DNA from 2 places in the Glutamicibacter mishrai genome. Region 2 is predicted to be linked to the other one. Evidence: riboswitches for the same ligand, from Rfam matches in the RefSeq annotation. Region 2 holds a riboswitch; the other holds the start of a gene.

Region 1 (16,174 bases), 420 kb from region 2:
TCGGGGCGATCACCAACGCGGTCCTGATGGTTTCGGATTCCACCTTGGACCGCTTCCGCAAATGGCAGATCGGCTCGCTCTCCAGCACCCCGATCGATACCTTCCTCGGCGCCATCCCGATGGTGGCCCTCGGCGCCCTGATCCTGCTGTCCACCGCGCGGGTATCCAATGCCGTGTCCATGGGCGATGACACCGCCACCGCCCTGGGCTTCAACCTGGGCCGTGCCCGGCTGCTTGGATCCATCGGCGTGGTTATCCTGGCCGGCACCGCCACCGCGGTGGCAGGACCCATCGCCTTTGTCGGCCTGATGATCCCGCATGCGGTGCGCCTGCTGGTCGGATCCGACTACCGCTGGCTGATGCCCGGCAGCCTGCTGGCCGGGCCCGTGCTGCTGCTGGTCGCTGATACCGTGGGACGAGTGATCGCGCCGCCGAGCGAAATCCAGGTGGGCGTGATGTGCGCGATGATCGGCGGACCACTGTTTATCCTGATGATGCGCAGCGGCATGAAGTCGGTGAGCCTGTGAGCACGAGCGAAATGACACGAGCAGCAATGAGCCAGCCAAGCGAACCCGAAGCGAAAGCGGCGCCACAGCCTGCACAGGGCAAAGCCGCCGTGCGGAAAAACCGGGTGGCGCGCACCGTGGTTTGGATGTCCCTGGCCATGGTCCTGACCATTGCCGCCTACCTGTTCTGGGGCCGGGATCGGCTGCCGGCAGTCGAAGTGCTGCAGGTGCTGGGCGGGCAGAAGGTCCCCGGCACCAGCTTCATCATCATGTCCGACAGGCTGCCTCGGGTGGCCGTGGGCGCCCTGGCAGGGGCGGGGCTGGGCATCTCCGGGGCCCTCTTCCAGCGCTGGCTGGGCAACCCGCTGGCCAGCCCCGATGTGATCGGCGTAGGCTATGGCGCTTCGGCTGCCGCGGTGCTGGCCATGATCACCCTGGGCTACACCGACTGGAAGCTCAACGCCTTCGCCTTGGCCGGCGGCCTGGTGGTCGCGGCGCTGATCTATTGGCTCTCGGCCTCCGGCAAGCGCACAGGTCCTCGGCTGATCCTGGCCGGCCTGGCCATCGGCGCCATGCTCCAGGCCTTGATCCAGTACCTTTTGACCCAGGCCGAGGTGAATACCGCCAGCGATGTGATGCACTGGCTGACCGGTTCGCTGTCCTCCAGCAACTGGAACAGCGCCTTGATTCTTTTGATCACCCTCGGTGCTCTCGGGGCGTTGCTGCTGCCCTTCGTTTTGCGCCAGCTGAAAATGCTGGAGCTGGGGGAGGACTCCGCGGCCGCCCTGGGCGTCAACGTGCCCTGGGCCCGGGTGCTGCTGGTATTCGTCGCTGTCGCCATGGGTGCATTGCCCATTGCCATTACCGGCCCGCTGGCCTTCGTGGCGTTCCTGGCCGGGCCGATCAGCGCTGCGCTGAGCCGCGGGCCGATCAACATTCCGCTGGCGGGACTGACCGGGGCCACCTTGGTCATCGTTGCCAACTTCTTTGCCGCGAACTTGTTCGCAGAAACCGCACTGCCGGTAGGTGTCATCACCGGCGCATTCGGCGCACCCTTCCTGATCTGGATTCTGGTGCGCGCCAACTCAACTGGAAACGGGGCGTAACCCATGGCCACTTTGCAGGCTAGCGATCTGACCTTGGCCTACGACAAGGTCACCATCGTCGACGAGCTGTCCCTGGATATTCCCACCGGACAGGTGAGCATCGTGGTGGGTGCCAACGGCTGCGGCAAATCCACGCTGCTGCGCGCCTTGTCCCGGCTGCTCAAGCCCGCCGGCGGCCAAGTGCTGCTCGACGGCGCCGACATCCATTCCAAGCCGGCCAAGGAAGTCGCCAAGACCCTGGGCCTGCTGCCGCAGTCGCCTACCGCGCCGGACGGGATTACCGCCCGCGAGCTGATCAGCCGCGGCCGCTACCCGCACCAGGGCCTGTTCAAGCGGTTCTCTGCTGAGGATGAGGCCGCGGTGAATCGCGCCATGGAACTGACCGGCACCATCGAGCTGGCCGACCGCGCGGTTGATGAGCTCTCCGGCGGACAGCGCCAGCGCGTCTGGATCGCCATGGCACTGGCCCAGGAAACCGACCTGTTATTGCTCGATGAGCCCACCACCTTCCTGGATGTCGCCCACCAGCTCGAAGTGCTGGACGTGGTCAGCGAATTGAACCGCAGCCGAGGCATCACCGTGGTGATCGTGCTGCACGATTTGAACCTCGCAGCCCGCTACGCCGACTACCTGGTGGCCCTGCGCCACGGCAAGATCTACGCGGCGGGGCACCCGAATGAAGTGGTTACCGAGAAGACGGTCAAGGATGTCTTCGGCATGCCAAGCCGAGTGATCCCCGACCCGGTCGGCGGCACCCCGCTGGTGCTGCCCATCGGCCGGCACCGTGTGCTGCGCACCGAAGAAGTGCTGGCCTCCAAGGGGATCTTCCGCAGCGCGCCGCGGGCACTGGAGCCTTCCGCGGCCGCCGCAAGCACATCGGAAGAAGGCATCGAAGCTGCGCCCGATACAGCCGAAGCTGCCCGCCCGGCCTACGAGCATGTGCCAACGCTGGCCTTTGATACCACCGTGGTCAAGCGCCAGGAACTCTCGCCGTCCTTCCGCCGCCTGACCGTCAGCGGCAACGACTTGGACTACTTCGGAACCAATAGCCATCCGCTGGATATGCGCATCAAGCTGTTGCTGCCGCCAGCTGGCGGCAGTGCCCTGACCGAGGAAATCGCCTCGATGCGACCGCAGGCGATGACCAGCCCCGCGGAGCAAGAAGGCTGGTACAAGCGCTGGCTGTCCATCGATCCGGATACCCGCGGCTACATGCGCACCTACACGGTGCGCGCCTTCCGCGAGGCCGGGCACCGCGATAACAGCGGGCTCACCGCGGAACTGGATATCGACTTCGTGATGCATGGCCATGTGGTGGATGGGAAGCTGCAGGGCGGGCCGGCTACCGAATTCGGCGACCGCGCGCAGGTCGGAGACCAGCTGTTGCTGCTGGGCCCGAACAAATTCCTGAACGATGCCAGCTATGGAGGCATCGAATTCCGTCCAGGCGAGGCAAGCCGCATCGTGCTGGCCGGGGATGAAACCGCGGCCCCGGCCATCTGCGCGATTCTCGAATCCCTGCCCTCGCATGTCACCGGGCACGCGCTGATCGAGGTCCCGGAAACCACCGACATCCTCGGCGCCTCGACCCGTTCGGGGGTATCGGTGCAGTGGCTGACCCGTGGCAGCCATCCGCACGGCGAGCTGTTGCGCAACGCGCTGAGCCAGGTAGTGGCCATTCCGGCCGCCGGCGTGGTGCATACCAATGCCGAGCCGGAAGATATCGACGTTGACGCGCAGATCCTGTGGGAGACCGGGCAGGCCAACAAGGCGCCGTTCTATGCCTGGGTCGCTGGCGAAGCGGGCACGGTCAAGGAAATGCGCCGCTACCTCGTTCGAGAGGCGGGCATCGACCGCAAGCAGGTAGCATTCATGGGCTACTGGCGCCACGGAAAGACCGAGAACTAAATACCCATTGTGCCTCGGCGCAGAACGAAGGCGACGGCCGGGTCAATCACTAATTGGTTGGCCCGGCCGTCGACTATTGCTTGTGGACGTGCGCCGATGACCCTTGGCTACTTGCACCCGTGGCGCGGTGAGCGGGGGTTCTCCCGGTCGAGGATTTCAAGCAGCCGCGCGAGTTCGTCGCGGTCAGGGGCTGAGAGCTTTTCGAAGTATCCCGCCATGCTGTCGCGGCGCAGTTGGGACATTTTTCCTAGCTGCGCCCGGCCGCTGGGGCTCAGCGCGATCAGCGTTGCGCGGCGGTCCGCCGGATCCGGGGTGCGAACCACCAGCTGCTTGGCCTCCAGCTGGTCGACAACTTCGGTGGTGGAGCGGGCAGCGATGTGCAGGCGCTCGGCGAGCTGGGAATTGCGCAGGCCTTCGGCTTCGGCGTGGCCGAGCAGGCTCAGCACTCTCGACTGGTGTGGGGTGATCCCCATCGGGATCAGGCTTTCCCTCCAGCGGCCTCGAATGACGCGCGATGCGCGGAGGAAAAGATCTGCCAAGTCAGGCTTGGACTCATCGTTCTGCATGGTGTTAAGGATAGTGTGTTCTTCGGAACAATTTCAAGATGGAACCACATAGTGAGGTTACCTCTGTTATTCTTTTGGTGAAGAGAATGACGAAGGAGGGTCTATGAGTGCAAATTCAATGCCCGGACATCCAGGTGGTGGAGCCGGTTCGGGGCGAATGAAAAACGCCGTCCAGGATAAGCAATGGCTGGCCGAACACCCGGTGTCCCTCAAACGCGTAGCATCCCTGTTCCGCCCGCACCTGGGTTCCGTGATCGCCGTGGTGCTGCTGATCATCGCCTCATCCATCATCGGACTGGCGCAGCCCTTCATTGTCCGGGAACTCATTGACGTGGCGATCCCGCAATCCGATATCCGCCTACTGGTCTTCGGCGCCGGGGGACTGGTGCTGATCGCGCTGGCTACCGCCGTGCTGGAAGTCCTGCAGACCTGGCGGGCCACCCTGATGGGGCAGCGGGTCATGCATCGATTGCGCACCGGGCTCTTCACCCACCTGCAAAAACAGTCGCTGGGATACTTCACGAACTCGCGCTCGGGGGATGTGCAGTCGCGGCTGATCAATGACGTAGGCCAGATGCAGTCGGTGATCACCAACTCGGCAACCAGCATCGCCTCGAATCTGACCACCGTGGTGGCCACGGCGGTGGCCATGGTGGCCATCTCCTGGAAGCTCAGCCTGATCTCCCTCATCGTCTTCCCGCCAGCGATCCTCCTGGCCAGGCAAACCGCGAAGCTGCGCCGCGCGGTCACCGGCAAGCGCCAACGCGAAATGTCGAATCTGACATCCCTGATCGAAGAGCGCCTGAGCATCTCCGGGGTTCGCCTCTCCAAGATCATGGGCACCGGCCCTGCCGATGCCGAAGCCTTCGCGGATTCCAGCCACAAGCTCATTGACCTTGAAATGAAAAGCGCGCTGGCAGGCCGCTGGCGCATGGCCACCATGAGCATCATTTTCGCGGCCATTCCGGCAGCGCTGTATCTGGCTGCCGGGCTGCCAGTGACCGGAGATGGCATGAGCATCGGCACCCTGGTGGCCTTCACCGGCCTGCAGGCCGGAATCTTCCGCCCGGTGATGGGGCTGATGCAGCTCTCGGTGCAGTGGGTTTCGGCCATGGCGCTGTTCAGCCGGGTCTTCGAATACCTTGATACGGACCAGGAACTTCCGGTAGCAGCTGACCCCAAGCAAATCGATCCAGCCCGCACCACTGGAGAAGTCCAGCTGCGGGATGTCAGCTTCCGCTACCCGGAGGCCCGAAAGGCTACTCTGGATCAGCTGGATTTGACCCTGAAAGCCGGCACCATGACCGCGGTGGTCGGCGCCACCGGTTCGGGCAAGTCGACCCTCGGGTCGCTGTTGCCGCGATTGCTGGATCCGACATCCGGAGAAGTGCTGCTCGACGGCGTGGACCTCAAGGAATATGACCCGCAGGGCATTGCCTCGGTGGTCTCGGTGGTGGCCCAGGAAAGCTATCTGCTGCACGACACAGTGCGCGCCAACCTGTTGTGGGCGGCGCCGGAAGCGACCGAAGAGCAATTATGGAAAGCTTTGGAAGCGGCGCAAATTGCTGATCTGATTCGCGGCTTGCCTTTGGGGATCGACACCGAGGTCGGGCAGCGAGGCCACCGCTTCTCGGGCGGCGAGCAGCAGCGCCTGGCTATTGCGCGAACGATGCTGCGCGAGCCGAAGGTCCTCGTGCTGGATGAAGCCACCAGCGCACTGGATACCGTGACCGAGGCGCTGGTTCAGCAAGCCTTGGATGAGCTCGCGGTTGGCCGCACGACCCTGCTCATTGCCCACCGCTTAAGCACGGTGATGCGAGCAGATCATATTGTCGTGCTGGAGGACGGGAAGATCGCCGAGGCCGGCACCTTCGATGAACTAGTGTCCTTGGGCGGGCGCTTCGCCCGGTTGGTGCAGAACAGCGAGCTGGCCTCACAGGCCAGCTAGCAGCTGGTGTCCTTGAAGCCCTGCTGCTCGATGGATTCAAGGATCTTGGGCAGCGCGGTTTCCAAGGCGCGGCGCTCGGTGGCATTCAAGGAATCAAAGAGGGTTTCGCGCACGAAGGTCACGTGGCTTGGCGCCGCGTTTTCGATGGTTTCCCTTCCGAGATCGGTCAGCGCGATTTGATGTCCGCGCCCGTCGGTTTCATCGGAGCAGCGGCTGATCAGGCCCTTGCCTTCCATGCGGCGCAACAGGTGGGAGAGGCGCGAACGATCCCAGCGCAGCACCTGGGCGACGTCGGCAGGCCGTAGACTTGGATCGGATGCTTCGGAAAGCACTGCCAGAACAGAGTATTCCCCGGATTGCATCTGGGAATCGCGCACCAGCTGGCGGTCCATTGCGCTGGGGAACAGCCAAAGGAATTCGCGGATCGTGCGCCAGAGGTCCTGCTCGCTCTCGGTCAGCCAGCGGGTCTCATCGCTCTTCATGTTCTTTTATCACCTTTTGGATTCCTGCGGATCAACAAATTTTGTTGACGCATCAATCATCTCGTGTAGAGTTGAATTTTGCAATATATGGTGACGTGTCAATCAGATCATTGATCTGGTGGCCATGTTCAACCGCCGGCACTTGTCATAGGGTCGGTAGGGGAGCACGTGAGCGTATTCAGCAAGACGGATCATGGAGGGAAAAGATGAGCGAGGATTATTCGACCAAGGGTGCCTATGTCACCGGCGGAGAATTCACCCGGGATACCAACTACATCCAGGACCGGATCGTGGCGGATACCAACCCGGCCAGCTACAGCAGCGAGAACAACAACAGCAAGATCGGCCACCCGGATGCCGGAGTTTCCGACGGAGCCCAGCTCTGGCCAGTTGAAGCCGGACGCTACCGGCTGGTCGCTGCGCGTGCCTGCCCATGGGCCAACCGCACGCTGATCGTTCGCCGCCTGTTGGGCCTGGAAGACGCGCTGTCCATCGGCCTGCCCGGCCCCACCCATGATGCTCGCAGCTGGACCTTCGATCTGGATCCAGAAGGCAAAGACCCGGTGCTTGGCACCGAGCGCATCCAGGAGAACTACTTCAAGCGCTTTGCCGACTACCCGCGCGGAATCACCGTCCCGGCCATCGTGGATATCCCGTCCGGCGCAGTGGTGACCAACGACTACCCGCAGATCACCTGGGATCTTTCAACCCAGTGGAAGCAATTCCACCGCGAGGGCGCACCCAACCTCACCCCGAGCGACCAGCTCGAAGAAATGCTACCGCTGATCAAGCGCATCTTCACCGAGGTCAATAACGGGGTCTATCGCGCTGGCTTCGCCGGTGACCAAAACGCCTATAACGACGCCTACAACCGGCTCTTCGAGACCTTGGACTTCCTCGAAGAACGCCTGTCCACCCGCCGCTTCCTCATGGGTGATCACATCACCGAAGCGGATGTGCGCCTCTTCACCACCCTGGTTCGCTTTGATCCGGTGTACCACGGGCACTTCAAGGCCAACCGCAACAAGCTCATCGAGATGCCCAACCTCTGGGGCTACGCACGGGATCTGTTCCAGATGCCAGGCTTCGGCGACACTATCGACTTCGAGCAGATCAAGGCCCACTACTACGTGGTCCATGAAGATATCAATCCAACGCAGATCATCCCGCAAGGCCCGGCCCTGGACAACTGGCTCGAAGCCCCGGAACGCGAGCAGCTAGCCGAGACCGGTCCATGGCTTGATGGCACCGCGCCGGATGAAGTGCGTCCCGAAGAGCGCGTACAGTCCGGGCATAACCCGATGTACCCGGCCTAGTAGTCGAACCCCTGGGCTTCACAAGCCTCCTTGAATCCATCAAGGTCTGTGATCCCAGGGGTTTCCGGCTTTCGAATGTCAACGGCTGCCCGCAACTGCGCGGTGGCCGATTGCGCGGCATGAGCCGCGGCCTTCTGGAGATTGGTCTCGCCCACCCCTTGCGGAGCGTCCAGCCCGCCGCCCAGATGGATGCACGCGGCGTAGCCTTCGGGATCTTTCTCCCGCAGCTCATCGGTGGACGGGCCGGAACAGGCGGTGAGCACCAGGGCCAGGGCTGCTGCTAATGGCAAGAATTTCTTCACGCCACCCATGGTAGCCAGTGTGATTCGGCAACTCATGCGAAGAATGCCATAGATCCGGTGGCGACATGGCCCGATCCAAGAACCTGTCGCGGGCCTGGAACATGGCAGGATTAAATCATGACGATCATTGCTGCTGCAGATGGATCCGCCCTCGGCAACCCAGGACCGGCCGGTTGGGCCTGGTACGTGGATGAAGAGAACTGGGCCGCAGGCGGCTGGGACCACGGAACCAACAACATGGGCGAACTCCAAGCCGTCCTCGAGCTCTTCCGTTCCACCGCGCACCTGCCGGATGAAGAACTGAAGATCCTCTGCGATTCGCAGTACGCCATCAACTGCATCAGCAAATGGATGCCCGGCTGGAAGAAGCGCGGCTGGAAAAAAGCCGACGGCAAGCAGGTGCTTAACCAGGACATCCTCAAGGAACTCGACGCCGCGATCCAGGGCCGGAAGTACACCTTTGAATGGGTCAAGGGGCATGCGGGCCACGAACTGAACGAAGCAGCCGATGACCACGCACGCGCCGCGGCCATCGCCCATCAGGAGGGAACCGCCCCGGATGCCGGCCCTGGCTATACCGGCGGTGCCGGCCCAGCTGCTGCCACCCCCGCCAAGGCCCCGGCCTCCGAAGCAGAGCAGGCCGCACCAGCAGTGCCAGCTGCGGGAGCTGACTTCGCGGCCACCGTCTACGAACTGGAACTAGGGTTCCTCGACCCGCAGATCCGCACCAACTTCACCGAGCTCAAGGACTTTTTGCACCCGAGCTATCAAGAAGTGACCCGGCACGGCGGCCTGCTTGATGTCGCCAGCATTTCAGCCCTTCTGGATGCGGGATCCGCCCTGCCCAGCACCGGGGACATGCAGGTCTTGGCCACCCGCCAGATCAGCGACGAAATGGTTCTGCTGGCCTACCGGATGAAGCCGGCCGACGCCCAGGTGCTCGTGGTTTCCTCGTGGTGGCAATTAGGTGCCAACGGCTGGAAGCTGCGCTTCCGCCAGGAAACCTTCCAACAGCAGGCCTAGCGGCCAGCGCTCGAATCACGCTTAAAAAGCTGTGGTCCACCGGGAAATCCCGGTGGACCACAGCTTTATCAACTACTGCTTATGTGTAGTAGCCAGGGCGCGTTTCGATGTTGCCCTTCTTGTAATTGATGCGGTTGACCAGCCAGGTCACCGCCCACAGGACCACGCCAATCACCAGCAGCAGGCCGGCAATCTCATACTGCACCCAGTCGGCGCGGGAACGTGCCCACGGACCGGCCAGGAACAGGCAGAAGACCACACCCAGAATCGGGATGATGGTAGGTGCGCGGAAGGCGTCGGCTGGCGCCTTGTCGCGGCGCAAAACCAGCAGTGAAACGTTGACTACCGCGAAGACGCAGAGCAACAACAGCGCGGTGGTGCCACCGAGCGAACCAACAATGCCGTTCTCGCTATCCAGGTTCACGTAAGCCACCAAGGCAATCGCCAAAGCGGTGCTGAACAGGATCGCTACCCAAGGGGAGCGGCGAGTGGAGTGGACCTTGCCCAGGAACTGCGGCAGCACGCCCTGGCGAGCCATGCCGTAGAGCAGACGGCTGGCCATGAGCATGTTCATCAGCGCGGTATTAACCACCGCGAAGACGGTCACGAACGGGAAGATGGTATCGATCGGGATGTTCGGAGCGCCGATGCGCACCACGTCCAGCAGGATGCCGGCATCCGGGTTCTTCGGGTTCAGCAGGTCGCCGGTAGGGATCACCATGATCACGGTGATGGCCACCAGCATGTAGATCACAGCGCACAAGCCCAAGCCGATGAGCATGATCTTAGGGAAGATCTTGTTCGGGTTCTTGGTCTCTTCCACCAGGTTCACCGAATCCTCGAAGCCGACCATTGCGAAGAAGGCGATGGCCGTACCCATGGTCACCGCGGCGAACAGGCTGCGATCCGATGGGGTTTCGAAGACCACCAGGCGGCTGATATCGCCCTGGCCGGAGGCAATGACTGAGAATCCGATGCCGATGATCACTGCCATGATGGCCAGCGAAACGATGGTCAGCACCAGGTTGAACTTCACGCTCTCGCCCACGCCACGCAGGTTGATCAGGGCAAGGATCACGATGATGATAATGGCTGCCCACATCCCTGCCTGAGGGGTGGTCGGCACGCCGTCAATGAACTGGCCGAAGCCGATTAACAGGTTTTGCCCCACCAGGGTCGCCGACGTGGCAGCACTGGTAATGCCAGAGCACGCCACGGTGAAGGCCACGATGAAGGTGACAAAATGGATACCGAAAGCCTTGTGCACATACAGTGCGGCTCCGGCGGCGTGAGGGTATTTGGTCACCAGTTCCAGGTAGCTGAAAGCAGTGAGGGTCGCGATGGCGAAGGCAACCAGGAAGGGCAGCCATGCTGCGCCGCCGACCTGTCCTGCCACCTTGCCGGTAATAGCAAAAATGCCTGCGCCGATGATATCGCCCATGATGAGGAATAGCAGCAGCTTAGGGCCGATCACCCGCTTGAGTTCTGCATCCTGGCTCTGGGGTACTGGCGTGTCACTATCCACAGTCATGCGATCGAGATCATCTCCTTCAAATATTGGTGGCAAGCATGACAAATTTAGTTGTTGCACCTTGGGTCGGCAAACCGCCCTCTGGGTTGGCTCACAGTACCACGAGTCGAACGGCGTGAATTAGAGGATAAGCGGTCAAAGTGCCCTAAACCTGTGACTTGACGTACGGATATGCTGGAAGGGATGTCGAGGCGCGCCGATCGAGAATCGGGTGAATTACGACTAGGGTTGGTTGAAAAGCGACAAGCAGTTTAAGGATGTAGATGGACTCGGTGATCAGCGAAGATTTCGCACCATTGGCCCAGGCGCTCGAAGCCCGGGCTGCCGAAGAGGAAAACTATTCGGCGCAGCTGGCGATCTATCACCGCGGGGAACTGGTCCTCAGCCACAGCGTGGGCGAGCACCTCTCAGGCGACGCGCTCACCTGCGTCTTCTCCTGCACCAAGGGCCTGAGCGCCCTGGTTGTCGCACTGCTTGTCCAAGACGGGCTCATCGACCCGAGTGCACCCATGACCACCTACTGGCCCGAATTCGGCGCCAGCGGCAAGAGCGCGCTGAGCGTTGGCGAAGTGCTCAGCCACCAGGCCGGCGTGCTCGGCGTCCCCGGGGGAGTGCCCAGCCAGATCCTGCTGGATTCCGCCGAATACGCCAAGGTCCTGGCCTCCATGCCAAGCATCTGGCCGCTGGGGCAGAACATCGTGGGCTACCACGCCATCACCATGGGCGTGCTCATGGAGGAACTGGTCCGCCGCGTCACCGGCAAGGAACTGAAGGAAGTCTTCGAAGAACGCATCCGCAAGCCGCTGGGTGTCGACGTTTATATCGGACAGGATCCCTCGCTGGAATCCCGCTACCGCGACGTCTTGCCCGCAGTAGATGCCCCGAGCGAATTCTTCGACCCGTTCTCCCCGGCCGGCCTGGCCGTGAACTCCGCCTCCGGATTCGCGCTGGCCGACGGCCCGGTCTACAACTGGCATGAACTGGCCAATGCCGCGCAGGTGCGCGAATTGGGCCCGGCCTCCATGGGCGGGGTCGCCAACGCCCAAGGCTTGGCCGCCATCTACGCCGCATCCTTCGGCGCGGTGCCTTCCCTGGGCGCCGCCAACGGGTTCCTCAATGCGGACACCTGGGCGCAGGTTTCCACCGAACTGGTCTACGGCCACGACCGCACCAGCGGATTGCTGCAGGCCTTCGCCCTGGGGTTCATGAAAGCCACCGCCCGCAACAACTACGGCTCCATCTTCGCCTACGGGCATGACGGGGCGAACTCCTCGCTGGCCTTCGCCGACCCCGCCTACCAGCTGGGCTTCGGCTACATCCCTTCACGCAATGAAGGGCCCAAGGACACCTCCACCGGGGTGCAGCTGAGCCAATTGGCGCGCCAGCTCATCCTGGCGAAGAACGCCAAGGCGAAATCAAACTAGCCCCCGCCAGGGCAACGCAAGAAGAGCAGAAATACGAAGTGGGATTGAAGTGAAGAAATTTCTGGCATTGGGTGATTCATTCACCGAGGGCGTCGGCGATGTCGACGCAGCCCGCCCCAACCAGGTGCGGGGCTGGGCCGACCGCGTAGCCGAGGTGCTCAGCGCCGAAGGGGACTGGGAGTACGCCAACCTCGCGGTGCGCGGCAAAAAAATCGGCCAGGTCATCAACCAGCAGCTGGACCAGGGGCTTTTTCTGGCCCCGGACCTGGTAAGCATCTACGCCGGCGGCAATGACATCCTGCGCCCCACCGCGGACCTCGATGCCCTGATGCGCGGCTATGAAGGCATGGTCCGCCGCTTCGCCGAGGCCGGCAGCACCGTCATGCTGTTCACTGGTTTTGATACCGTCGAGTCCCCGTTGTTCTCCAAGACCCGTCCGCGCACCGCGATCTATAACGAGAAGGTGCGCGAGATCGCCGACAAGCACGGGGCGATCGTCGCCGACTACTGGCGCTGGCGCGAATTCTCCGACCTGCGCTACTGGGCGGCTGACCGTCTGCACATGAACGAGCTGGGCCATGCGCTGATGGCCTCCAAGGTGCTCAACGTCCTGGGCGAGCACCAGGTCACCGAGGGCAACTGGGCCGACAAGATCCTGGCGCCGGTTCTGCCTGACTTGGCCGTGAACTCGCGCGGAGAAAAGCTGAAGGAAGAATTGGGCTGGGCCACCGAGCATCTGGTGCCGTGGATCAAGCGCCGATTGACCGGAACCTCCTCGGGAGATTCCTTGTCAGCAAAGTATCCGAAGTACGTGCAGCTGTCAGCCAGCGTTAACTAGAAGTTTTGTGACGGTTTTTCTGCCGCAACGTCTTTGACGTATAGCGCGTGGCAGGTAACATGGTGGTGTGCTGCAGGTCTCCGGCCGGCAGCGCACGCCATAGACGGATGGCGGGAGAGTCCCGTTCACACCATGGACGAGCGCCGTAGGAGCAATTCCTCCCCAGGAAACTCTCAGGCCCCCGTACCGCCATCACGAGGCAACTCTGGAAAGAAGCCGGCCAGACCCGGCTCACCGAAGGTGCAAGCGCCCGGCTTAGTTGGCCGGAGGTGTAAAACTCTCAGGTAGTGCAACAGGGATGGGGAGGCAAAGCGTCCTTCCTTTGGCATGCGCCAAGACAGATCCCCGTGGAGACTCCAGCACCATGACCATCACGCAGACTTCGGCTTCTACGAATAGCGAATTCGTTGCCCGCCATATCGGCCCGCGTCCTTCCGACGTAGACACCATGCTTCAGACTCTGGGCTACGCCAGCCTCGAAGACCTGATCGACACCGCCGTTCCGGCAGACATCCGCCAAGACTCCATGCTGGATATCCCAGCGGCCCTGAGCGAAACCCAAGCGCTGGCCCACCTGCGTGACCTTGCCTCCAAGAACGTCATGAAGACCCAGATGATCGGCCAGGGCTTCTACGACACCATCACCCCAGCGGTGATCCGCCGCAATATCGTGGAAAACCCAGCCTGGTACACCGCCTACACCCCGTACCAGCCGGAAATCTCCCAGGGCCGCCTCGAAGCCCTGCTGAACTTCCAGACCATGGTCATGGACCTCACCGGCCTGCCGATCGCCAACGCCTCGCTGCTGGATGAATCCTCCGCCGCCGCCGAGGCCGTGCTGATGATGCGCCGCGCCAACAAGAAGAAGGCCAAGGGCAAGACCGTCCTGGACTCCAACATCTTCCCGCAGACCATCAAGGTCGTGCAGGGCCGCGCCGACGCGCTGGGCTTCGAGGTCGAGGTCGCTGACCTCTCCGCCGGCCTGCCAGAAGGCGACATCTCCGGCATCGTGCTGCAGCAGCCAGGCAGCAACGGCTCCATCGCCGAGCATGAGGGCATCATCGCTGCCGCCAAGGAAGCTGGCGCCATGGTCACCGTGATCGCTGACCTGCTGGCACTGACCATGATCACCCCTCCGGGCGAGCAGGGTGCCGACATCGCCGTGGGCAACACCCAGCGCTTCGGCGTTCCGCTGTTCTTCGGCGGCCCGCACGCAGCCTACATGGCAGTAGCCGATGGCCTGACCCGCTCCATGCCAGGCCGCCTGGTCGGCGTTTCGGTGGATGACTCCGGCGTGCCTGCCTACCGCCTGGCCCTGCAGACCCGCGAGCAGCACATCCGCCGCGAGAAGGCCACCTCCAACATCTGCACCGCGCAGGCCCTGCTGGCCATCTGCGCCTCGATGTACGCGGTCTACCACGGACCGGCAGGCCTGAAGCAGATCGCCACCCGCGCCAACAACCACGCCCGCGTGATCGCCAGCTCGCTGGTATCCGGCGGCTTCACACTGGCCTCGGACACCTTCTTCGACACCGTCGTGGTGAACGTGAAGAACGCCGAAGAGATCATCGCCAAGGCCGTCGAAGCAGGCATCAACCTGCGCAAGGTCAGCGACACCCAGGTGGGCGTCTCCACCGACGAAACCACCACCTCGGACATCGTCAAGTCGCTGCTGGCCGTTTTCGGCGTTGAGCTCTCCGCTCCGGAAGGCTTCGAGATCCCGGCATCGCAGCAGCGCACCAGCGACTACCTGACCCACCCGATCTTCAACACCATCTCCTCCGAGACCCAGATGATGCGCTACCTGCGCCGCCTCTCGGACCGCGACCTGGCCCTGGACCGCACCATGATCCCGCTGGGTTCGTGCACCATGAAACTGAACTCCGCCGCCGAGATGGAATCCATCACCTGGCCGGAATTCGCTTCCATCCACCCTTACGCTCCTGCAGCGCAGACCGAGGGCTGGCGCGAGCTGATCACCGACTTGGAAGGTCGCCTGACCGCGATCACCGGCTACGCTGGCGTGTCCATCCAGCCAAACGCTGGCTCGCAGGGCGAGTACGCAGGCCTGCTGGCCATCTCGGATTACCATGCATCGCGCGGCGAAGGCCAGCGCAACGTCTGCCTGATCCCGGCCTCCGCCCACGGCACCAACGCCGCCTCGGCAGTGCTGGCCGGCATGAAGGTCGTGGTTGTGAAGACCGCAGCCGACGGCACCATCGACGCCAATGACCTGGATGCCAAGATCGAGGCCAACAAGGACGTGCTGGCCGCCATCATGATCACCTACCCATCCACCCACGGCGTCTACGACGCCGACGTGCGCGAGGTCTGCGACAAGATCCACGCAGCAGGTGGCCAGGTGTACATCGACGGCGCAAACATGAACGCCATGGTCGGCCTGGCCCAGCCAGGAAAGTTCGGCGGCGACGTATCGCACCTGAACCTGCACAAGACCTTCTGCATCCCCCACGGCGGTGGCGGCCCAGGCGTGGGCCCGATCGGCGTAGGCGAGCACCTGCTGCCATTCCTGCCAGGCGATGCCTCGGGCACCTACACCGAGCGTGACGGTGTGCCGGTAGTGGCCACCGCCTTCGGCTCGGCCGGCGTCCTGCCGATCTCCTGGGCCTACATCGCCATGATGGGTGGCGAAGGCTTGACCGAAGCCACCAAGCACGCGATCTTGAACGCGAACTATATCGCCAAGCGCCTGAACGAGCACTTCCCAGTACTGTTCACCGGCAACAAGGGCCTGGTTGCCCACGAGTGCATCCTGGACTTGCGCGAACTGACCGCCAAGACCGGCGTCACCGCCGAAGACGTGGCCAAGCGCCTGATCGACTTCGGCTTCCACGCACCAACCCTGTCCTTCCCGGTAGCCGGCACCCTGATGATCGAGCCAACCGAGTCCGAAGACCTGGGCGAGATCGAGCGCTTCATCGAAGCGATGATCACCATCCGCCAGGAAATGGAAGAAGTGCTCTCGGGCATCTACAGCATCGAGCAGTCCCCGCTGCGCAACGCACCGCACACCGTATCGGCCGTGGTCAACAGCAACTGGGATCGCAAGTACTCGGTGGAGCAGGCTGCCTTCCCGGTAGCCCGCCTGAAGTCCGACAAGTACTTCCCGTCCGTGGGCCGCATCGACGGCGCCGGTGGCGACCGCAACCTGATCTGCTCCTGCCCTGCTCCTGAAGCCTTCGAAGACTAGGAAGACCTTGAGA
Region 2 (16,174 bases):
GGCCGGCGTGCAGAACGTCGACGTCATCCTCGATGCCCAGGGCATTTCCACCGCCACCGTCACCGCAACCGAGAAGCTCAGCGAATCGAGCATCCGCGAAGCCATCGACGAGGCCGGTTACACCGTCGAAGCCATCAACGCCTAGCTCCACCAGCCAGGCGCCAAGCCCCCCAGAGGTGGCAGGAAAGTGCAAGGTAGAACAATGACTTCCCACGCGCCAGAACACGCGCTGCCCGAAGTACGCACCGTCGACCTAGATATCCAGGGCATGACCTGCGCCTCGTGCGTGAACCGGGTTGAACGCAAACTCGGCAAGCTGCCCGGGGTCACCGCCTCGGTCAACCTCCCGTTGGAAACTGCCAAGGTCCAGGTGCCCCGAGATGTCAGCGACGAGACGCTGATCAACACCGTCGAAGCCGCCGGCTACACCGCCACGCTGAAAAAGCCTGCAGTCCACGAGCATGAAGAACATGGCGAGCATGCCGGGCATGAGCATCTGGTCCCCAACCACCTGTTGCTCCGGCTGATCATTTCCGCGGTATTCAGCATCCCGCTGTTCGTGATCTCCATGATCCCGGCAGCCCAGTTCCCGCACTGGGGCTGGGTAGCCTTCGCGCTGGCGACGCCGGTGGTCTTCTATGGCGCCTGGCCATTCCACAAAGCCGCGGCAATCAATGCCCGGCACCTCTCCTCCACCATGGACACCCTGGTGTCCCTGGGCGTGCTGGCCGCTTACCTGTTCTCGGCCATCCAGCTGATCCTTGATCCGCAGATGACCGCGCACACCGGCATGGCGATGAGCGAGCACGCGCTGTACTTCGAAACAGCCGGCGTCGTGGCCACCTTGCTGCTGCTCGGCCGCTATCTGGAGCATCGCGCCAAGTCTTCGGCCTCGGATGCGCTGAAGTCCCTGCTAAACCTGGGAGCCAAGGACGCGGCGGTGCTGCGTGATGGCCAAGAGGTCAAGATTCCGGCAGCCCAGCTGCAGGTCGGCGACCGCTTCGTGGTGCGCCCAGGCGAGAAGATCGCCACCGACGGCGTCGTGGTTGAAGGCTCCAGCGCAGTGGACACCTCGCTGCTCACCGGCGAATCGGTGCCACAGGAGGTCAAGACCGGTTCCGAAGTCACCGGCGCAACCCTGAACACCTCGGGGCGGCTGGTGATCGAAGCCCAGCGCGTCGGTTCGGAAACGACCCTGGCACAGATGGGCAAGCTGGTCTCCGAGGCGCAGTCCGGCAAGGCTCCCATCGCCCGGCTGGCGGACCGCATTTCGGCTGTCTTCGTGCCGATCGTTCTGGCCATCGCGCTGCTCACCTTCGTGATCTGGTGGCTGGTGAGCTCGGATCCCTATCAGGCGTTCAGCGCCGCGGTCGCAGTGCTGGTCATCGCTTGCCCTTGCGCCCTGGGTTTGGCGACTCCGATCGGCCTGCTGGTCGGCACCGGCCGGGGCGCCCAGCTGGGCATCTTGATCCGCGGCCCGCAGGTCCTGGAAGACACCCGCAAGCTGGACACCATTGTTTTGGATAAGACCGGCACGGTGACCACCGGCGTCATGGCCCATGTAGGGACCTTCCCGGTCGCTGGCGTTGATGCCGCTCAGATCCTCGGATTGGCAGCTGCCGTCGAGCATCACTCGGAACACCCGATCGCCCAGGCGATTGCCCGAGCCGGAGCAGAGCGCTGCCCGCTGGCCGAGGCCACCGATTTCCGCTCGGAACCCGGCGGCGGCGTCATGGGTACTGTTGATGGCAAGAAGATCGTTGTCGGCCGGCCAAGCTGGCTGGAATCCACGGGAACGGTACTGGATTCCGAGGCGCACGCGCTCTTGGCCGAGGCTGAGGCGGCCGGAGCCACGGCAATTCTGGTTTCTGTCGACCAGCAGTTCCAGGCCATCATTTCGGTTGCAGATCAGATCAAGGACTCCTCCGCTGCGGCCATTGCGCAGTTGCAGCAACGCGGCTTGCGGGTGGTCCTGTTGACCGGCGATAACCCGTCGGTGGCAGAGAAGGTCGCGGCCAAGGTCGGCATCGATCCGCAGGATGTGTTCGCCGGGGTCTTCCCCGCCGATAAGGCCAAGGCCATTTCTTCCCTACAGGAACAGGGCAAGGTGGTGGCCATGGTGGGCGATGGCGTCAACGATGCACCGGCACTGGCCCAAGCCGATCTGGGCATCGCCATGGGGTCGGGCACCGATGTGGCCATCGAGGCCGCCGATATCACCTTGATGGGCAATGATCTGAAACAGGTCAGCGCCGCCATTGATCTCTCGGCCAAAACCTTGGCCACGATCAAGATGAACCTGTTCTGGGCTTTCGCCTACAACACAGCTGGCATCCCGATCGCGGCCTTGGGTTTGCTCAATCCGATGATTGCTGGCGCCGCCATGGCGGCCAGCTCGGTATTGGTCGTCGCCAACTCGCTGCGTCTTCGCAGCTTTGGCAAATAACGCAGGACTTACGGCGTTTCCCTGACGCTGGTCATGACTTTCTTGAGAGTTGCATACTGCTCGCTCTCAAGGAAGCTCGTGGCCTCGTCCAGGGTCACGACTCCATCGTCGTCATAGCCCAGCGCTTGCAGATACCCCGGGGCCATGCCCATGATCGAATTCCGGTCAGCGCTGGTCATGAAGCAATCAATCGCTGGCTTTTCTGTCCAGTTCTGCCACTCATCATCGATGATGACTGCGACGCTCAGATCCCGCTCGCCAAAGCTGGCCACCCAGTAATAGGTGACCACACTTGTTGGCGCGTACTGGAGTTGGGATGCAGCAGCAGTGTCGAGAATGCCTCGCTCATAGGAGTTCGGGTTGTCAGTGTCCCTGAAACTATTCGTTTCAAAATTCATCGCCAGGTTCTGCTCTGAGTCCCAGACCTCGAACGCCGAATAGTTTTCGTCGCATCCATAATCGCAATTTTCAACAACTTCCCAATCCTGGGGAACGTCAAACGTGAGGTTGTAGGAGGACACGGTGCGCCATTGCTCTCCCGGATCTTCTGTCGGTTCCGTTGGTTCCGGCGCTTGGGTCGGCGCACTTGTTGGCGGCCCTGCATGCTCTGGTGCTGGCGCCCAGCTCGGTGGACCAGCATGCTCTGGCGGACCTGGATTTTCTTGAGGGCTTGCGTGTTCAGGTGGCGCAGCGGTTGCTGCGGACATGAAGCTTGCCCCGGTGACTGCACTACTGGTCAGCAGAAGTCCTGCTGCGAGCACTGCGCCGCCTTTGGCCAGTGCTTTAATGGTTGGTTTCATATTGGGTCCCCTTTCCCATCCACAACGATGGGGCCGAGCCACCCATTAATCACTACACGGGATATAAAGTATTGGCCGCGAATTCATACCAGGCATTCGTGATTTGAGCCTGCATTCCTTGCTTCACTGAAGCCCCAAAACCCCGCGACTTCTACAAAGGCAATCCGCGACCATCCACGCACGCATGCTTAGGTGAACGTCGATGAAATCTTCAGACATGCGACTTGCGTCACATTCGATGTTCTGCGCATACTGTGATGGCAATCACCACATATGCCGTTGATACGTGGCGGGAGAGACCCGTCCTCACCAAGGGCGGGCGCCGTAGGAGCAATTTCCTCCCCGGGAAACTCTCAGGCACCCGTACCGCCACGAGAAGGCAACTCTGGAAAGCAGCGCAGAATGAACTGCGCTCACCGAAGGAGCAAGCTTCGCCCAGTAGTCGGGTTGAAGTGAAAACTCTCAGGTTCAAATACAGATTGGGGAGGGACCACGAACAGTGACGCATGATGCTCACCAGATTCGACGGCTCTCTCCAGTGGCATAGGCAGCAGTTGCTCTCAGCGCAGCGAGCTGACGTTGCCTTCCCGGAGCCGGGCGATTCTGGCGTTCTCAGCAAAGTAAGTTGCTAGGCGTCACGCCACACTCCTGGAAGGCAACCAGCATGAGTACCACCAGTTCTGATCCCACACTTGAACGCGGACTATCCAACCGGCACATCCAGCTCATCGCCATCGGCGGTGCTATTGGCACCGGCCTGTTCATGGGCTCCGGCAAGACCATTTCCGTCGCCGGCCCCTCGGTCATCTTCGTCTACATGATCATCGGCTTCATGCTCTTCTTCGTCATGCGGGCGATGGGTGAGCTGTTGCTCAGCAACCTGAACTACAAGACTTTTGCCGATTTCGCAGGTGACCTGCTCGGCCCCTGGGCCGCATTTTTCACCGGCTGGACCTACTGGTTCTGCTGGGTGGTCACCGGCATTGCCGACGTTGTCGCCATTGCCCACTATGTAGCGTTCTGGTGGGGTGACCTGCCGCTATGGGTTCCAGCCTTGGCCTGCATCGCGCTGCTACTGGTGCTGAATCTGGCCACTGTGAAGGCCTTCGGCGAAACCGAATTCTGGTTCGCGCTGATCAAGATCATCGCCATCGGCGCGCTCATCGTCGTCGGCCTGGTCATGATCATCACCGGCTTCCAGCACAACGGCGCCACCGCTTCCGTCGCGAACCTCTGGGCTAATGGCGGGATGTTCCCCACCGGTTTCATGGGCTTTGTCGCCGGATTCCAAATCGCCGTGTTCGCCTTCGTAGGCATCGAATTGGTCGGCACCACGGCCGCCGAAACCAAGGACCCCGAGAAGACCCTGCCCAAGGCCATCAACTCCATCCCGGTGCGCATCCTGTTCTTCTACGTCGGTGCATTGATCATCCTGATGACCGTCCAGCCATGGAAGCTGTTCTCCTCGGAGAACTCCCCCTTCGTGGGAATGTTCACCCTGGCTGGGCTCGCCGGAGCCGCCGGGATCATCAACTTCGTGGTGCTCACCAGTGCCACCTCCAGCGCTAATTCCGGGATCTACTCCACCTCGCGCATGCTGCGCGGCCTCGCCTTGGAAGGTGATGCACCCACTGGTTTCGCGAAGCTTTCGAGCCGCAAGGTGCCCAAGAACGCGTTGATGTTCTCCTGCATGTTCCTGCTGGCCGGCGTCGTCCTGCTTTACAGCGGGGACTCGGTGATGGGCGCCTTCACCCTGGTCACCACGGTCTCGGCGCTGTGCTTCATGTTCGTCTGGACCATCATCCTGCTCAGCTACCTGGTATACCGTGCACGCCGGCCTCACCTGCACGATGCCTCCAACTTCAAGGTTCCCGGCGGCCGGGTCATGCCCTACGTGGTGCTTGCCTTCTTCGGATTCATCCTGTGGGCTCTGACCACCCAGCCAGATACCCTGGTCGCCCTGCTGGTGACACCGATCTGGTTTATCGCGCTAGGCCTTGGCTACCTGGTGGTTCGCCGCAATCCGAAGCATGAGGCGCTACGCCTGGCCCATCTGGGCAAGGTCGCGCACGAACGCTACGAAGCAGCCGCGTACCGCGACAGCAAGGCCTTTGGCCACAAGGAGAGTTCAGTGGCTGACGAAGTCGTGGAGCACGAGGCACGTTAGCAGTCCCAGCTGGTTCAGCACCGACGCCTGCTGCCCCGTGCCTTTGTTTCCAAGGCACGGGGCAGCCTGCGTATTGGCTGTGCGCCCTGTACCTTTGAATCGATTACTGCGACGATGATAAGTGGCGGCCTCTGGCCAGCACCATGGGATAACCCTCCGCCTTACAAGGAGATGTTTCCATGACAAATATTCGACAGCTTTCCCAAGCCCAATCAGCGGTCAGCCTGGTTCCGCAGCAGCGGTTATCCGCCCTTGAAGATTGGAAGCGCAGCAAGGAATCCTTCACTGCGTCCTACCGATTTTCTTCGACCGCCACAGCATTGGAATTCATTACCCTCGTCGGGCTGCTTGCCGAAAAGGTCGGCATTTACCCGCATGTTGATTGGCGTATTGACGCGGTCTACTTGCGCCTAGCGCAGGGCCTGAATACCGAGATAACGGCGCAAACCATCAACTTGGCCCGCCGCGTTTCAGTCGACGCGCACCGGCTTAATGGCGCGGCAATGGTCGATTACCGGGACCGCGAGGCCACCGCGTAAGAAGGCCTGCAGGTTCTACTTATTGCTCGCGCGCCGGTGGGCAATAATACCGATGACAATGCTCTGCACGGCGCCGACCCCGGCGCCCAGCGCGGTCATGGCCACGCGGTCGATAAGCAGGCTGGACGCCGGTTCCGGGCTGACCATGTGGACCATCAACAGCGCAGTCACGGTCATGAACACCATGCCAATGGCGTAGTTGCGCAGAATCACCAGCTCGATGCAGATCTGGCCAATGATCGCGGTGACCAGGATGACCCAGATGGGTGGTTCAAAGAGGAGCACGCCAGCAGTCAGCACCACACCGACGCAGGTGCCGACACTGCGCTGCAGGCCGCGGGCAACCCGGGAATAGGCGTCAATTCCGGTAACGGCAGCGATGGCGCCAAGGCTGGCCCAGTACCAGTGCCCGCCGTTAAGTAGTTCGGCCGCGATGCCAGCGAGCAGCACACCCGATCCCATTTGCGCGGATTCGCGCAGGGCCCGCCCGGTTGGCGTCCAAGAGTATCCCGCACCCAAGGTATGCAGGAGATTGGCTCGGCGCACCGAAAGCCCCAGCATGAACAGCAGGCTGAAGATCATCGTTCCGCCACCCACCAGAAGCACGCCGATGAAGGAATGCGTGGTGGCCGGAATGGTAATGCAGGCGCCTCCGGCGAATACGGCAAAGATGGGGCCGGGCGGCATCCAGCGTGCCGCGTGCGAAACATAATTCGCACCGAAGCCGATCACCGCAAGGACCAGAGCGCAGATGATGAATGGCGCGTGGATCAGCGAGAAGAAGGTTCCCAATAGCATGGCGGTCAGCTGCACCAGTCCGACCGACAGCTGCTGCCAGAAGCGTTGAGCGTAGCCGTCATAGCGTCCGAAGACGGCGCAGAATGCACCGAAGGCCGCGTACATTGCCCAGGCCAGATGCCCGGTAACGGTCACCAGCACCAGCGGAACGGTCAGCGCGAAGGCTGCCTTGGCCGCTGGGATCACCGAGGGCCGTGGTGGCGCGACGACAACGGAGCGCGTGAGTACTTCTTTGACATGTCGTTTCATCAGCGCGCCTCGCCATCCTTGATGGCTACCAGTTGCAGCAGGGTGCGCAGGGTTTCTTGTTGTTTCGCGTCGAGGGCACCGAAGACTTCCGCCTCGCTGCGTTCTGCCGCAGCGGTAGCCCGGGCAGTGAATTTCTTGCCGACCGCGGTCAGTGTGATGATATTGCGGCGCCGGTCCGAGGGGTCCACGCTGCGTTCCAGGATCTTGCGGTCCGCGAGCTCGTCGAGGTATGCCACCAGGTGCCCGCGGTTCAGGTTCGAGTGCTTGGCCAGATCGTTTTGCGACATGGGCCCGAATTCGGCGAGCGCGCAGACAATCATGAAGTGATTGCGGGTCAGCGACTCTGATTCCATGAGTTCGGTGAGTTCTTGGGTGCCCACCCTGCCGGCTCGCGAGGTCAGATAGCTCAGGGAGTTCCATTGGAACTGCGGAATCAGGAAGTCGTTCATCCCTCCAAAATATCATTTCATGGCGAAACTATTTCTTGGCGAGCCAATAATCCATCGAACATCACACTTGCGTGACAAGCAGCAGGCAACACCGAAGGTGGGGGCAACCATCCAGGTACTTAGCCGTACCAATCACTAAGATTTCGACCATAGGCTGCGGGAATCAGACCCCCTGATTCACCTTGCGACAATGAATGCACGCGGCAATCATGGCGTCCTAATCTGCCAACCCGAGCTCCTTGAGCATGAACTTGGCGCCCTGCTCCCCAATCAAGACGGAAGGCGCATTGGTATTTCCGGTGGTAACTTTCGGCATGATCGACGCATCAATCACTCGCAGTCCTCGCAGACCATGAACCCGCAATTCGGGGTCAACCACGGCCTGCTCATCGATGCCCATCGCGCAGGTACCGACCTGGTGGTGGTAGGTCACCACGTTATTGCGAATGTACCGCTCCAGTTGTTCATCATCCTGTACTTCGGGCCCCGGATAGATTTCCTGCGCGCCCCAGGCATCCGCCAATGCTTCTTGTTGAACCATCTGTCGGCACTGCTTGATGGAGAACAAGAAGGCGTCCATATCCCGCTGGTCAGACAAGGCGTTGAGATCGATATTCACCGGATCATCCAGCTCTGGCCCGCTCAACGTCAGCTCGCCGCGGCTGTATGGGGTGACGATTCCAGAATGCAGCGTGAAGGCCGTGCCATCAATCGGTTCCATCCCCGGCGAATACATCGGGACGGCAAAAAAGATCGGCTGGGTGTCAGGCCTATCCAGATCCTCGCAGGACTTGGCAAAGAGATGCGACTGGGACACCGAGACTCCCTGTCGCGGAGCCGGAATTTCTCGCGTGGTAGTTTTTGAGATCACTGGAGCCAGCAGATGGTCATGCAGATTCTTTCCCACCGCAGGCAGCGAATGCACCGGAGCAACTCCCACCTGCTCCAGCTCTTCAACCGCTCCGATGCCAGAGCGCAGCAGGATCTGCGGGGAACCGAGGGCGCCGGCGCTGAGCACGACGTGATCCGCGGCCAGCTGGTGCATCTTCCCGTCCTTCCGGTATTTCACACCGGTGGCCGTTCCACCTTCAACAATCACGGAGTGCACTTCCGCGCCGGTGATGATGGTGGCTTGGTCTCGAACCGGCTTCAGATAGGCTTTCCACGTATTGACCCGCTGGCCGTCAACGATATTCACCTGTTCCTTGGAGACACCGTCTAGCACGCCCGAGTTGTAGTCGGGGTTGTACGGGATTCCGGACTGTTCGGCGGCCTTGATGATGGACGCGTGAATCTCATCGAGCTCATAGTCATTGTCGACCGGAACCGGTCCGCCGACTCCATGAACGCCGCTGGCTCCCCCGGAGAAATCTTCAATTTCTTTGTAGATGGGCAGCACGTTGCCCCAGGCCCACGCCGGTCCGCAAGTCTTGGCCCAATCGTCAAAGTCCTGTTGCGCGCAGCGAACCCAGATCGTTGCATTCAACGCATGGGAACCGCCCAGGACCTTGCCTCGCGGCAGATGCACCCGCTGGCCACCTGCGCCTTCCATGGGCGTGGTGTAGTAGTCCCAGTCATCAGCGCTATGCCACAGCTCTCCCATGCGCGAAAGATCGTGGATCGCAGGGTTGGTGTCTTCTCCCCCGGCTTCGAATACCGTCACCTCAGCACCGGCATCAATCAGACGCCGGGCAACAACCGCTCCCGCCGAACCCGCACCGACCACAATGACAGATACCTTGCCCAAGGCAAACCCACTTCCTATCCCAACAGCGCACCCCGATGTGCGCCGTGAAGCCTAGGATTCAGTGTGCCGTGGATCACCTGCGATAAATTGCCATTGCGCGCAGGGCCATTGTCAGCCAGTGCACAAGGCAGCTGTTTCTCAGCGCTCCTTGCGCACGGCCCGCAGTTCGTCAACGCGCACCAGCACCACGCCGGCGACAATCAGCAGCCCGCCGAACAGCTGCACCAGACCCGGCAGTTCCGCCAGCAGCAGCCAGGCCCACAGCACGGCGAACAGCACCTCGGTCAGCGAAATGAAGCTCGCCACCTTGGAGCCCAATTCCCGGGCAGCCATCACGCCGGTCGTGTAGGAAAACACGGTCGCAATCAGGATCAACCCGATCAGGGCCGCCCACCAAGGGGTCTGGAACCCGGCAAATGAACCGCTGCCCGCAGCGAAGGTCATCGGCAGGATCCCCAAGGAGCCCACCAGCACCATGGTGATCGCACCAACGGCCATGCCTCCGGCAGAGAGCATGATCGGCGGCAGCGCGCCGTCGACCTTGGCGCTGATGAAGAAGTACACGGTCAACCCCACCGCCGCGCCCAGCCCCCAGAGCACGCCGATCGGATCGATACTCGATGCTCCGGTGAGGTCCAAGACCGCAACCAGACCCAGCAAGGACAACAGCGTGCCGATAATGGTGGCCGCCGAGGGGCGCTTCTGGTGCCTGGCCCACAGCACCAAGACGATCAGCACCGGCGCCAGGTATTCGAGCAACAAGGCCACACCCACATCCAGCCGCTGTACCGCCAAGAAATAGCACAGCTGGCAGGCGCCCACGCCAAAGAGCCCGAAGAGCAAGATCGAAAGCCAGTTGGTGCGCACCAGCACCCAGCGTCCACGCATCGCCAGGATCGCTGGAATAGCCAGCACCACTGCGGCTCCTGCCATGCGAGCGGCGACCGCGGCGGTAGGACTCCATCCTGCTTCGAAGAGTCCCCGGGCAAAAGATCCGGAGATCCCGAAGGCCGCCGAGGACGCCAAGGCGATCCAGACTCCCTTCACTTGGCTGGTGCTGCGCGTGGCTGATTCGCGGCCGCTGATCGGCAGCTGCGAACCGGTGGTTTCGCTCATGGGGTGATGACGTCTTTCATGAAGAAATTTCTGCCCACACAGGGGCAACAATGCATATGGGCATGACGATACGGTTAGGCTTGAGAGGCAGTCAATCCACCCCTCGCTCAGGAACGAATTATGACCTTTGCTCCAGATATCGAAGCTTCACTGAAGACCGTCGTGAATCTTTTGAATACCGAGGTGCAGATCATTGACATGCTCTCCACCGTTGCGGATCTGGATGAGTTCCTCGACTCCGAAAACTTCGAAGGCTCCCGCGCGCACAACCAGTCCGAACTGCGTTCCATCCGCCAGCTGCGTTCCCAGCTGAAGCGGATCTGGACCGGCGACGAAGAGGATGCTGTCTTCCGCGTCAATCAGATCCTGCGCAATGCCAATGCCCAGCCGCAGCTGATCAAGAGCGAGAATCTCGGCTATCACCTGCACGCAACCACCACCAGCACGCCGTTGTACGACCGCTTGGCGGTGGATGCGGCCATGGCGCTGGCGGAGGTCATCCGCTCTGGCGGTATTGAGCGGCTACGTATTTGCGCCTCCAGCGACTGCCAGAATGCCCTGCTGGATCTCTCGCGCAACCGCTCGAAGCTCTATTGCGATATCGGCAACTGCGCCAACCGCGAGCACGTTCGCGCCTATCGTGCCCGCAAGGCCGGCAAGTCGGCTTAGCCGCAAGGCATTTGCGATAACCCCGGCAGGTCCTCGCCTTTAACCCGATACGCGCCCTATGATGAACACACCATCGGTATACCCGAGTTGCAGCAGGTGAAAGGGCAAGTCATGTCAGATCAAACACACGCGTCAGATGACTACGAGGCACGGCTGGAGGCCGCTCACAGCAACCCGCTGATGGCGGCCGGACGCTGGGTGGTCGCACTGGCCTCGGCAACTTTGGGTGATGGCGAGTTCGAAGCCAATGAGCCCCAGGTCGTGGTCCATTCCCGCGTGGATGATTCGGTGATGCTGCGCATCACCACCGCCAGCTTGGAAGAGGCCGAACGCCTGATTGTGCAGATCCGCGAGGACTTGGAGAACCTGAGCACCGAAGAGTTCCGTGCCGAATGGGAACCGGCAGCAGACCGGGAACGCTAAGGCTCCCGCCCGGCTAGTGTTCGACGAGGATCCCGTCGATATCCGCGTAGACCATGGCGCCGGGGCGTACCTTCACGTCGCCGATGCTCAGCACTTCATCCACGGTGCCATGCGAGCGCTTGACGGTTTTGCGCGGATTGCTTCCCAGCGCCTTGATGCCCAGTTCGAGTTCCGCCAGGGCCGCGCGGTCGCGCACCGCGCCATAAATGACCACGCCGGCCCAGCCGTTGATTTCGGCGCTGGCGGCGATCATGTCACCCATCAGCGCATAGCGCAGCGACCCGCCGCCATCAACAACCAGGACCGCGCCGTTGCCCGGGAAACTCAGGATCTCCTTGATCAGCCCATTGTCTTCATGGCACTTCACGGTGCGCGCCGGTCCGTGGAAGGATAACCGTCCGCCGAAGTCCTGGAATTGCACCGAGATGGATTGCAGGGCTTCACCGTGCTGGTCGTACAGGTCTGCGGTGCTGATGGGGTCCTGCTGCATGATGCTCCTTTGAATCTGCGATGCTCTTCCACCACACAGCATATCCGCGAGCGCCCGATCATTGGCGAACGATCCGTAATTTAGCAGATCACAAGTACCGGTCGCTCGCTAAAATGAACAATATGCTCATTGATTCCCCGTGCTGCCAGGTCGATTTCATGGGTATGCCACCCGTCTTCTTTGCAAGACTCGACTACTCGGGGCAGCTCCTTGCGCAAAGAATCAAGTACACGATCCATGTTTGTTGATGCCAGCTTAGACGGCATCCCCCAGGAAATGAGTTCGTCAATAATCTGACCACGGGTCAGGTCTTCCAACAGCGGTTCACCACCCACATGAAGCGAGAGCTAGGTGTCATGTTGTTCCCACGTCGCAGTAGGTACAACATCATAGGCTGGGGTTAGTTGTACAGCATTCTTATCAATGAGTATGCCAGTGTTTCTGGCGTGCATGTCACAGTTTCCGATGGTCAAGTTAGCAATCAGATAACTGGCCAGCAGGTTGCGCTCTACGACTGGATTGCCCGATTTATTCCACAGAACTTCATCCATCGATTAAAGAAATGGGAGGATCACGCCTGTTTTCTGGTACTTGTTTCGGGATGCTAGCGCTTGGCACATATCCTCCTGATGGATACGGATAACCCGCCCCTCATCAACCCGACGGTCGAATCTCTCCACCAAGATTGCGTTACGCCCATGTATGGTTAGCATTTCGGCCCGTGCCGCGATCAGTCGATTCCTTTGGGCTGACGTGACACTTGCTTCAACAAGGCGAAGCCCGAAGAGTTCAAGTTGAGCGATCGACGGCCAGACCTCGGATCCGTCTTCATTGAGTAGCGCGGGTTTAAGAATGTGAGTCGTTGGCGTACCGTCTAGCGGAACACCAAACTTTTCACCTTGGTGCACAACCAATAGCTTGCCTTGTAGTCCTCCAAGGCTGACACGCACATTCTGATCAATGGAGGTGCCCAGTGGAGCTGATGGCAACTTTGTGATCGCTTGATGAAGAGCTTCATCGTCGAGCCATCTAATATCCTGCGGGAATGGCTCTGGTAGCTGACGTTGCGAAAGCACTTGGACGGCACCTGCACAATCGCGTCCGTAGGCTTTGAGCATGAGGAAAGTGTTGTCAACTGGTATTCGTTCCCGGGCTGCCAGTTGGCTACGTACAGAGCCCTCCGGCAACAGTCCATCGAGAAAATCCCTGCATTGGACCCATGGATACGGCTCGTCACGCACAGGTAACCTGACAGACAGGAACGACCCCCAAGACTTAGCTTCAGGAGTCTAAGTCAGCGTGGCTCCCCCGAGCCCGTCTGATGTCAGCACTGCTACAAGTTTGCCGTCATTCCATAGTCACAGTTCACCTTCACTCATCTAGGCTCCTTTTGACTCGCACATGCTGGTTGGTGTTCTCATAGGTGCGGATCATGTTGTTCCGCAGAGCCAAGGCATCGTTGGAGTGCCGTGGAGCAACGAGCAAATCGAGCCCGAGGCTATCCAAAACATTAAGGAGCACGGCAACTGTTCCTGGTCTACCGTTTTCGATTTGACTGATCGTTGTCCTGGACATGCAAAGGGCTTGGGCAACGTCGTCCTGGCTCAGACCCAGTTCAACGCGACGTTGCCGAATAGTACGGCTGAGCGAATGAAGGTTATTACTCAAGACTCACCACATCAATGTACTGAAATCTATGCATTATCATGCGAACTTCATTAAAGTTCAGATATTTGTACATTGCATGATCCTTGCATCTAACGTACAGAAATCTAGACGATAAAAACTATTCGAACAATCGTCACGCCAAGCGGAGTGGCCATCTGACCGGCCAAGGCTACAAGCCTTACCCACAAGACGCTCACTACGAAAAATTAGAAATCAGCAATCCGCAACACATCAGTTCTCGTGGCTGCTATCCCTAAACCCTAGAGCTCCAGCTCCTGCTGGTAGGCCTTGGCGTCCAAGGAACCCAAACGTGAGTGGCGACGCCCGTAGCCGAGGTAGATGCTGATGCCGACGATCATCCACAGCCCGAAGACCACCCAGGTGATTCCGGCCAGGTTGAACATCAAGAACAGGCAGGCGGCGATGCCCAGGATCGGAGTCACCGGATACAGCGGAACCCGGAAGGTGCGCGGGGTATCGGGCTGGGTCTTGCGCAGGTACATCACCGAAACGCCGACCAGCGCGAAGGCGAACAGCGTGCCGATGCTGGTGGCCTCGGCCAGCTGGCCCAAGGGAATCAATGACGCGGCAATGGCGACCACGAGGCCGGTGACGTAGGTGCCGATCACCGGGGTGTGGGTCTTCGGCGACACCTTGGCGAAGAAGCGCGGGATCAATCCGTCGCGCCCCATGGACAGCAGGATGCGGGTCTGGCCGTACAGGGTGGTCAGCACCACCGAGACGATGGCGATGACCGAGGCCAGTGCGAAGGCCAGCACCATCCAGCGCTGCCCGGTGATCTCGGAGACGATCTGCACCAGCGCGGCTTCCGAGTCAGCGAACCAGTTCCACTCGCGGGCGCCGATGGCCGCCACGGCAACCAGGACGTAGATCGCGGTCACCAGGACCATGGCGATCATGATGGCGCGCGGCAGGTCCTTCTGCGGATTCTTCGCTTCTTCGCCGGCAGTGGAGGCCGCATCAAAACCGATGTAGGAGAAGAAGACCATCGAGGCGGCCCCGGTGACACCGGCTGCGCCCATCGGCAGCAGCGGGGCGAAGTTACCTGCGTTGAAAGCGGTGAAGGCAACGAACACGAAGAAGATCAGGATCGCGATCTTCACCAGCACCATGATGGTATTGGCCATGGCCGATTCGCGCGCTCCGCGCACCAACAGCACCGTAGCCAGCACCACGACGATCAGCGCCGAAAGGTTGATGACCCCGCCTTCGCCCGGTCCGCCAGCCAGAGAATCCGGCAGCGACAGGCCAAAGATCTGCAGGGTCTGGTTCACGTAGGCTCCAGCGCCGACGGCTACCGCCGCGGCGGAAACCGCATATTCCAGCACCAGGCACCACCCGCAGATCCAGGCCACGCCTTCGCCCAAGGTGGCGTAGGAGTAGGAGTAGCTGGAACCGGAGACCGGGACCATGCCAGCCATTTCGGCATAGGACACTGCCGAGAGCAGCGCGGTGACGCCGGCGAGCACAAAAGCGATCCAGATGGCCGGACCGGCGACCGGAACCGCTGAGCCGAGGATGACCAGGATGCCGGTGCCCAGGGTAGCGCCCACGGAGATCATCACCAGTTGCATCACGCCCAGGGATCGCTTCAGCGAGCCGAGCCCGTTGTTGTTGGCGGCGTCGTTGGCCATCGCGTTGATGGACTTGCGTCGTCGCAACTGCTGGCCCAGCGGGGTGCGTCCGGCAGGCGGGGTGGTACTGGTGCTACTCACGGGGAATCCTTGATACGTGTTTGTGGCAAACAAGAACGCGCCAGGACTATCTGTTGTGGACAGTCCCAGCGCGTGATCTCTGGTTAAGCTTTATTATCAGTCTTCAAACTTCTTGTCCGGGTTGGCTGAGGATCGGTTCACTCCGGTCCCCTTGCCCAGTTCTGGATCGTTCTCCTTGCCCGCCATGGTCATCACCGAGATGACCAGCAGGCAGGCGATGAAGGCAATGCCGAAGCAGGCCAAGCCGATGTCGAAGCGCATTGGGTTCTGCGATCCGCCGGTGGAACCGACCAGGCCGACGACTCCTGCGACGATCGCCATAACCAGCGAGAAGCTCAGTGGGCCCTTGATCGACTGGCTCCACGGCTGCTTCTTCTTGTTGTTTCCCACCAGGAACTCCGTTTCTACTTTTCCTGCAGACTTCAAGACTAGTTGTTTTCTTGCTCTGGCGTATCAGCCGCGGTCACGGCTTCGGCCTTCATTTCGTGGCGATGGCCGAATCCGGCGATCAGCTCGAAGACTGCAAGGACAATGGTTCCGCCGCCGATCAGGCCGAAGAGCGCGTGAGCATCCATCCCGCCGCTGAAGCACAGGGCAATGGCCAAAATCACGCCAACCGCACCGGTGACCAGCTGGTTCCGAAATGGCGGGAAGGCTTCGCGCAGCTTGGCGAAAACGTACAGTTCGGCAAGGCTGGTGACCAGGAAGGCGAAGGCCGCGATGTACCCGATCCAGGCCACCGAGGTGACGAAGATGGTGGCGATGCCGGCCAGCAGCATCAATCCTGCGCCTGCCGCATAAGCTCCGCGGGACTTCTCCGGAGCGCTGTCAACCACCACGTACTGCCACATGAATACGCCGGTGACTACGAGGAAGC

What was found. Region 2 has a riboswitch for glycine ahead of cycA (D-serine/D-alanine/glycine transporter). Riboswitches for the same ligand answer to the same signal wherever they lie in the genome.
Region 1: it holds a riboswitch for glycine, as region 2 does, so the genes downstream of both, gcvP (aminomethyl-transferring glycine dehydrogenase) here and cycA (D-serine/D-alanine/glycine transporter) in region 2, are expected to answer to the same signal.

What each region holds. Positions count from the first base shown of each region.
Region 1 is NZ_CP032549.1:916,250-932,423, reverse strand. Features, by position in the region: gene D3791_RS04430 (FecCD family ABC transporter permease) at 1-527, shown strand, start outside; gene D3791_RS04425 (FecCD family ABC transporter permease) at 554-1,612, shown strand; gene D3791_RS04420 (SIP domain-containing protein) at 1,616-3,520, shown strand; gene D3791_RS04415 (MarR family winged helix-turn-helix transcriptional regulator) at 3,628-3,993, opposite strand; gene D3791_RS04410 (ABC transporter ATP-binding protein) at 4,190-6,034, shown strand; gene D3791_RS04405 (MarR family winged helix-turn-helix transcriptional regulator) at 6,031-6,516, opposite strand; gene D3791_RS04400 (glutathione S-transferase C-terminal domain-containing protein) at 6,723-7,832, shown strand; gene D3791_RS04395 (hypothetical protein) at 7,829-8,170, opposite strand; gene D3791_RS04390 (RNase H family protein) at 8,252-9,157, shown strand; gene D3791_RS04385 (APC family permease) at 9,237-10,688, opposite strand; gene D3791_RS04380 (serine hydrolase domain-containing protein) at 10,952-12,112, shown strand; gene D3791_RS04375 (SGNH/GDSL hydrolase family protein) at 12,162-12,950, shown strand; glycine riboswitch at 13,052-13,149, shown strand; gene gcvP (aminomethyl-transferring glycine dehydrogenase) at 13,315-16,161, shown strand; gene gcvT (glycine cleavage system aminomethyltransferase GcvT) at 16,174-16,174, shown strand, end outside.
Region 2 is NZ_CP032549.1:1,333,311-1,349,484, forward strand. Features, by position in the region: gene D3791_RS16735 (heavy-metal-associated domain-containing protein) at 1-145, shown strand, start outside; gene D3791_RS06315 (heavy metal translocating P-type ATPase) at 203-2,446, shown strand; gene D3791_RS06320 (hypothetical protein) at 2,455-3,246, opposite strand; glycine riboswitch at 3,527-3,625, shown strand; glycine riboswitch at 3,627-3,734, shown strand; gene cycA (D-serine/D-alanine/glycine transporter) at 3,911-5,413, shown strand; gene D3791_RS06330 (4a-hydroxytetrahydrobiopterin dehydratase) at 5,593-5,952, shown strand; gene D3791_RS06335 (FUSC family protein) at 5,968-6,999, opposite strand; gene D3791_RS06340 (MarR family winged helix-turn-helix transcriptional regulator) at 6,999-7,448, opposite strand; gene D3791_RS06345 (GMC family oxidoreductase) at 7,666-9,195, opposite strand; gene D3791_RS06350 (EamA family transporter) at 9,334-10,311, opposite strand; gene D3791_RS06355 (CGNR zinc finger domain-containing protein) at 10,432-10,980, shown strand; gene D3791_RS06360 (hypothetical protein) at 11,092-11,403, shown strand; gene rraA (ribonuclease E activity regulator RraA) at 11,417-11,893, opposite strand; partial or broken gene D3791_RS06375 (HipA domain-containing protein) at 12,241-13,152, opposite strand; gene D3791_RS16905 (helix-turn-helix domain-containing protein) at 13,265-13,561, opposite strand; gene D3791_RS06385 (amino acid permease) at 13,822-15,216, opposite strand; gene D3791_RS06390 (hypothetical protein) at 15,394-15,687, opposite strand; gene D3791_RS06395 (hypothetical protein) at 15,726-16,174, opposite strand, start outside.